2 regions of the Virgibacillus dakarensis genome follow, and region 1 is predicted to be linked to the other one. Evidence: a T-box and tRNA genes for the amino acid it is inferred to sense, from the RefSeq annotation. Region 1 holds a T-box; the other holds one or more tRNA genes.

Region 1 (3,424 bases):
GAATTAAATGGTTTTTCCTTGGTTATTTGTTTATGGGGACAAATTTCATTTACATGACCTATTATCAGTCAATCGGCTATGTCCGCCCTTCTGTAGGGATCACGCTGTTCCGTGGCTTTATTTTGTTAATAGGAATGCTGTTTATCTTGCCGCTCTTATTTGGAACGACAGGAATTTGGCTTGCACTACCAGTAGCGGAAGGAATGGTTGCAATAACATTAATGGTTTTTGCTCGGAATAGCGTCATGCGTAGAGGATTGAGCTCGCGGGGATTTTAAGATAAAATCCCAGGTCCTATTAAAACCTGGGATTTTAGTTTGGTTACCTTATAACTTTCTTTCCACCCATATACGGCTGCAATACTTCCGGTACAACAACAGAGCCGTCTTCCTGCTGGTAATTTTCCAAAATAGCTGCGACAGTACGACCAATTGCCAGGCCAGATCCGTTTAGCGTATGAACAAATTCCGGCTTTCCTTTTTCTTCACGGCGGAAGCGAATTCCTGCACGTCTTGCCTGGAAATCTTCAAAATTGGAGCAAGAAGAAATCTCCCGGTACGTTTCCTGTGTTGGAATCCATACTTCGATATCATATTTTTTCGCAGCGGTAAAACCTAAATCTCCCGTACACATGCTCATAACTCGATATGGAAGTTTTAACAGCTGCAGTACTTTTTCCGCGTGGCCTGTTAACATTTCTAATGTATCATACGAATCTTCCGGTTTTACAAAGTGAACAAGCTCTACTTTATTAAATTGGTGCTGACGAATCAAGCCACGGGTGTCTCGTCCGGCAGATCCTGCTTCAGAACGGAAACTTGTACTAAATGCGACATATTTTTTCGGCAGATCTTTTACCTTTAAAATATCATCCCGGTGATAATTGGTTACTGCCACCTCAGCAGTTGGATTCAGGAAATAATCCCATTCTTCAAGCTTAAACGCATCTTCTTCAAATTTCGGTAATTGTCCTGTACCGGTCAAGCTTGTGCGGTTGACAATATATGGTGGCAGCATTTCCTCATAACCATGTTCATCGGCGTGCAGATCCATCATGAAATTGAGCAAGGCACGCTCCAATCGGGCACCCACACCTTTATAAAAAACAAATCTGCTGCCAGTAACTTTTGCTGCAGCTTCAAAATCAAGGATTTCCAAATCTGTAGCGATATCCCAATGTGCCTTTGCTGCAAAACCAAACTCGGGAATTACGCCCCATTTACGCACTTCTACATTATCATCCTCATCTTCCCCAACCGGAACGCTTTCATGCGGAATATTCGGAATGGAGAGCATAATCTGGGAAAGTTTCGCTTCAATTTCCTTTAGTTCCGTATCGAATGCTTTAATTTGTTCGCCAACTTCGCGCATTTCTTTAATAACAGCGTCAGCATCCTTTTTCTCCTTTTTCAGGGCAGCTATTTGCTGGGACGTTTCGTTCCGTTTCGCCTTTAATTTTTCTGTCTCAGAAATTAATTCCCGACGTCTCGTATCAAGCTCTCCGAATTTCGCAAGCTCCGATAAATCCTCACCGCGATGGGCTAATTTCCCCTTTACCTCATCAAAATTATTACGTAAATACTTCATATCAAGCATTGTTCAATTCCTCCTTATTTTCCTTACAAATCAAAAAACTCCCATCCCTGAATGTAGGGACGAGAGTCTATTCCCGCGTTGCCACCCTTGTTGAAGAAAAAATCTTCCGGCTCCAATACATTAACGGTTATTAACCGGGCTTACCTACACATTTCAGTAAACCAGCTCAAGGATGGATTCACAGTATTCCTGTATCGATTTACACCAGCCATCGACTCTCTTTAGCATTACACACTGTTACTATTTCCTGTCATTACTTTTACAACGATCCTATGTTACCTAAATCATAGCTAATATAGCTTTAAGAAGCAAGTGTTTTTATAGATTGTTCCACCATTTCAACAAAATATTCCATAAATCGGTTATCATCGGTTAATTCCGGATGAAAAGCAGTACAAATATAATGCCCTTGTTTAGCTGCAACTATTTTATCATCATATGTTGCCAAAATCTCCACATCGGACCCAGCCTCTAAAATATATGGTGCCCGGATAAATACGGCATTAAAATCGTTAGCAACGTGGACAATCGGAAGGTCTGTCTCAAAGCTTGCAACCTGACGTCCAAACGCATTTCTGGCTACTTTCATATTCATTAACCCCAGGTGTGCTTCCTGACCATCGATTTCTTTTGCCATCAAGATTAAGCCTGCACAGGTACCAAAAATCGGTTTTCCCGTTTCACCGAACTGCTGAATTGCCGAGAAAAAACCATAGCTATCAATAAGTCTGCGCATTGTCGTACTTTCCCCGCCGGGCAAAATGAGCCCATCGATTTCTGCAAGCTGCTCTTTCCGCTTTATTTCCATAGCTTTTGCACCTGCAGCTTCAATCGAGCGAATATGCTCACGTACGGCACCCTGCAATGCAAGTACACCAATCGTCATCATCGTTATTCCTTCTTTCTACTCACTACGATCCTGCATGCGGTCAGCGGCGGTTAGGGTACTCATTTCAATTCCTTTCATTGCCGTACCGAGACCTTTGGAAAGCTCTGCGATCAATTGATAGTCTTTGTAATGGGTCGTTGCTTCCACAATCGCTTTTGCAAACTTTTCCGGATTGTCCGATTTGAAAATACCAGATCCGACAAATACGCCGTCTGCTCCGAGCTCCATCATCAACGCAGCGTCACTTGGAGTGGCAATTCCACCAGCCGCAAAGTTAACAACCGGCAGGCGACCTTCTTCCCGGATTTGTAATAAGAGTTCGTACGGTGCACCGATTTCTTTTGCATATGTCATTACCTCATCTGCTGACATTGCCGTAAGCTTACGGATTTCAGACTGAACCTGACGCATATGGCGAACAGCTTCAACGATATTTCCTGTTCCAGGTTCTCCTTTCGTCCGCAGCATGGACGCCCCTTCACCAATCCGGCGGGCAGCCTCACCCAAATTGCGGCAGCCGCAAACAAATGGCACCGTATAATCCGATTTTTTCAGGTGGAAAACCTCATCTGCTGGCGTCAGAACTTCACTTTCATCAATGTAATCAACACCCATTGCTTCTAAGACACGTGCTTCAACAATATGGCCAATTCGAGTTTTTGCCATAACCGGAATGGTTACTGCGTTTAAAACTTCTTCCGTAATGGTTGGATCTGCCATACGAGCGACACCGCCTGCAGCACGAATGTCCGATGGAACACGTTCTAATGCCATAACCGCAACTGCCCCTGCTTGTTCAGCTATTTTTGCTTGCTCGGCATTGACAACATCCATGATAACGCCGCCTTTTTGCATTTCTGCCATTCCACGTTTTACACGATCAGTACCAGTGTTTCCCATAAAAATTCCCCCTCTTGTAAACTTTCTATCTCATTTTAA
Region 2 (3,424 bases), 610 kb from region 1:
CACATACGAAGTGGAATTGCATGTACCATATTGTGTTTATTCCCAAATATAGACGAAGAACAATGTATGGAAAACTTAGGGAAGATATACGTGAGATCATCAGAAAACTTTGCGAGTATAAGGGAATTGAGATAGTAAAGGGAAGTGTTTCTGTTGACCATGTTCACCTATGTGTGAAGATACCACCGAAGCTTAGCGTATCAACATTCATGGGATATTTAAAAGGAAAAAGTGCATTGATGATATTCGACCGACATCCTGAATACAAAAGTAAAGGAAATAGACACTTTTGGGCAAGAGGGTATTATGTAGATACCGTCGGTCGAAATGAAGAGGTTATCAAGAAGTATATAAAAAACCAAACCGATGCAGATATGATAGAAGATAAGCTAAATAAATAAATGTAGTCGGCTTGCGAAACCACGCCCTTAAGGCGTTGCAAGTAACATGCCCTTATAGGGCTAAGTCAAACCACCTGTTGAACAGGTGGTATGTGATTTTCCGAAAACAAGTGATTATTGCAAAAGAGGAAATACGTGATTACTTTTACTCATTGGATAATTCCATCTCCATCCCAAATAAAATGGAGCTTGTGGCAAAGTGGCTGCTAGCCAAGATCCGCAAAACCGAGCGAAAAGAGAGGGAAAAAGATTGGGTTATGGATGAAATCGAATTATTAAGTAAAGAGGATTTCTTACACGTATACAAGGAACTGCAAAAACAGGAGCATATCGATGATTCCGGGAGGGAAGAAGAATATCTGAGAAGGAAAGTGACAGCAAGGGCATTTGCAGGTATTAAAAAACGGGTTAAGCGATTGGATTTTGTTAACGTATTAGCCACATATAGAGCTTTTTTTAAAATGTGGGACCCGAAGAACGCACCCGATCAGTGGGAGAAGATATGCGCACAAACGGCAGCGGATCTGTCACGAAAGTATATCACATGGGAAGATGCCGCGCCATACCTGTATGTGAAGGAAAGATTGATAGGTGAGCATTCAGACAGATCGGTTCGTCATTTATTCATCGACGAGGCTCAGGATTACACTCCGTTTCAGTTTGCGTATATCCGGCATATCTTTCCATATGCGAGCATGACTTTACTGGGAGATGTGAATCAGGCAATATTTACGCATACGATGCAAGGAAGCCCGCTGATTCCATCGAATTTGGAAGAAGGGGTAGAAAAAATTACCCTTACGAAAAGTTACCGCTCGACCAAACAGATTGTGGAGTTTACAAAACATTTTGCTCCAGGTGGAGAGATGATTGAACCGTTTAATCGGGAAGGAAATAAGCCAGAGCTTATCGAACTGGGTGATCAGGCTGGTATAAAGGGACAACTGAATAGAAAAATAAATGAATTAAAGGCTGCCGGACATGAAACAATAGCGATTATCACGAAAACACAGGAGAAAAGTGATACGATCTATGATATGTTAAAAGAAGATCTGTCAATAGTGCAAATTAATGAAGAATCCCGTTCTTTCCAAAAAGGAATCCTGGTTCTGCCAGTTTACCTTGCCAAAGGAATTGAATTTGATGCGGTGATTATTCCGGATGCATCCTTCGTTTCATACCACTTGGAGTCAGATCGGACGCTTTTTTATACTGCTTGCACAAGAGCAATGCATGAACTGGTTCTAATGACAGATGGAAATAAAAGCCCGTTCATAATGGAATCGCCGAAAGATAAATATGACGTGCGTGCAATCTGAGGGTTATTATCATTATAAGGATCAGATAGAATAATAAATAAGCAATCGAAAGGGAGTGTTGTTCGTGAATGTAGTTCATTGGTATGATTGGATAACACCGACTAATCCGTTTGTGGCAGTGCTTTTGAGTATGTTATTAATTCTTGGGGTGGCCATTATTGCATGGTTTGAAGATACAAAGAATTTTAAAACGCCTATTTTAATCTTAATTACCGGATTTATCTTCTCGATAGTTGGTGTCTTTTTCTTCATTCAATCGGGTTTTATAAGTAGAAGTTAGATCAAACGTTTGTTTAAATGTTTTAGGGAGGAAATACTTTTTCCGTTGTAAGTAATGTAATGGCGGAGAAGGTGGGATTCGAACCCACGCGACGCAGAGCGCCCTAACGCATTTCGAGTGCGTCCCCTTCAGCCGGGCTTGGGTACTTCTCCGGAAAAGAAATGATGCTGGTGAGAGGATTCGAACCTCCGACCCCTTCATTACGAGTGAAGTGCACTGCCAGCTGTGCTACACCAGCGTTTAAATGTATCTTAAAGGCGTGTTTAAAAATCTTCCGCTTATCATTTGATGGGTTTTTGAACATTCCTTAAAGTCACATAGAGTATAATAATACATTTTTCGTATTTCTTCAATAGATTTGCTTTTAAGTTTACCTTTTTTCGCCGCATAAAACGGAATTATTTCACCTTAAGAGTCCTTTAGAAGGTTTTTTTTCGTTTTTATTGAAGGAAGCAAATTTTTAACCAGCACAAATAGACATACTTATCAGTATGTTTTTTCTTACTATTCAATTAATAAATTCAGAGTTGTAATGTTAGCTGCCGTGAACTTACTGGTTTCTCTATGTATTTAAAATGCCGAATGCCATGTTTGTCTTTTATCAATATGGCTTCCATCCCCGCTGAAAAACGATATAGAAACATCTTAATTTTATCCTTTGCTTTAATCCCTTTTGCCCGTTCAATCACGTCATGGAAAAATCCATTCTGCTTTTCTACTTTCAGCGTCATAAACGTTATCATAATGGAAACGAGTAAAAACATTCTTTTCAGTCTTGGCAATGTACGAACCCGAACATTTTCTAAGTCAAATTCCTGCTTTTGAACGCGAAACATTTCTTCGATACGCCATCTAGTAATATAAGCTTTCAAAATAGACAGGACCTCTTCCTTTTTTTGAACCCGTTTATTTGTAAGCAGCACCATCGGCTCTTTTCCGTATCCATACACCACAACCATAGTGAATTTTTGACCCTTTAGCGAAGGAATTTCCACAGTAAGATGAGAGACTTTCAAATCATATACGGTTCCCTTTATTTCAGAACGAAAATTGATTTTCCCTTTCCTTCTGATCGCTAAGTTGTGTACAGGGAATTTTTTATTCTGGTACAATAAATTCCGATTTTTCTTCAAACGAATGATAAAGTTATTTTTCTGCTTGAGGATCTTTTTCATGACTTCTATATTGTCATACCCACGATCCATCACAAAGGTTGCCTTCTTTGCCTCTACAAGTTGATTCACGTAATCCAAGCCCTTGTATGTTTCTTCATTTTCGCTGACAAATCCCTTTTCGGCGGCGGAGTACAGATGGGAATAAATTGAAATCGGGTGCTTTGTTTTCGGAGCCACGGCAATCATGTTGGTTGTCCAATATCCATTGCCTATCTTTCCTGTTGAACCATCTCTCACTTGTCCAAGTGC

What was found. A T-box is a leader RNA that pairs with one kind of tRNA and senses whether it is charged. The one in region 1 lies ahead of serS (serine--tRNA ligase), so its partner is inferred to be a tRNA-Ser.
Region 2: it encodes a tRNA-Ser, which carries the amino acid that the T-box ahead of serS (serine--tRNA ligase) is inferred to sense. The anticodon was not compared.

The regions. Positions count from the first base shown of each region.
Region 1 covers NZ_LT732554.1:780,079-783,502, reverse strand. Annotated here, with positions in the region: gene CZ382_RS13420 (MATE family efflux transporter) at 1-278, shown strand, start outside; gene serS (serine--tRNA ligase) at 322-1,596, opposite strand; T-box leader at 1,649-1,859, opposite strand; gene pdxT (pyridoxal 5'-phosphate synthase glutaminase subunit PdxT) at 1,898-2,485, opposite strand; gene pdxS (pyridoxal 5'-phosphate synthase lyase subunit PdxS) at 2,501-3,385, opposite strand.
Region 2 covers NZ_LT732554.1:167,136-170,559, reverse strand. Annotated here, with positions in the region: gene tnpA (IS200/IS605 family transposase) at 1-401, shown strand, start outside; gene helD (RNA polymerase recycling motor HelD) at 494-1,720, shown strand; gene CZ382_RS10400 (hypothetical protein) at 1,785-2,000, shown strand; tRNA gene CZ382_RS10395 (tRNA-Ser) at 2,061-2,152, opposite strand; tRNA gene CZ382_RS10390 (tRNA-Thr) at 2,166-2,238, opposite strand; gene CZ382_RS10385 (transposase) at 2,522-3,424, opposite strand, start outside.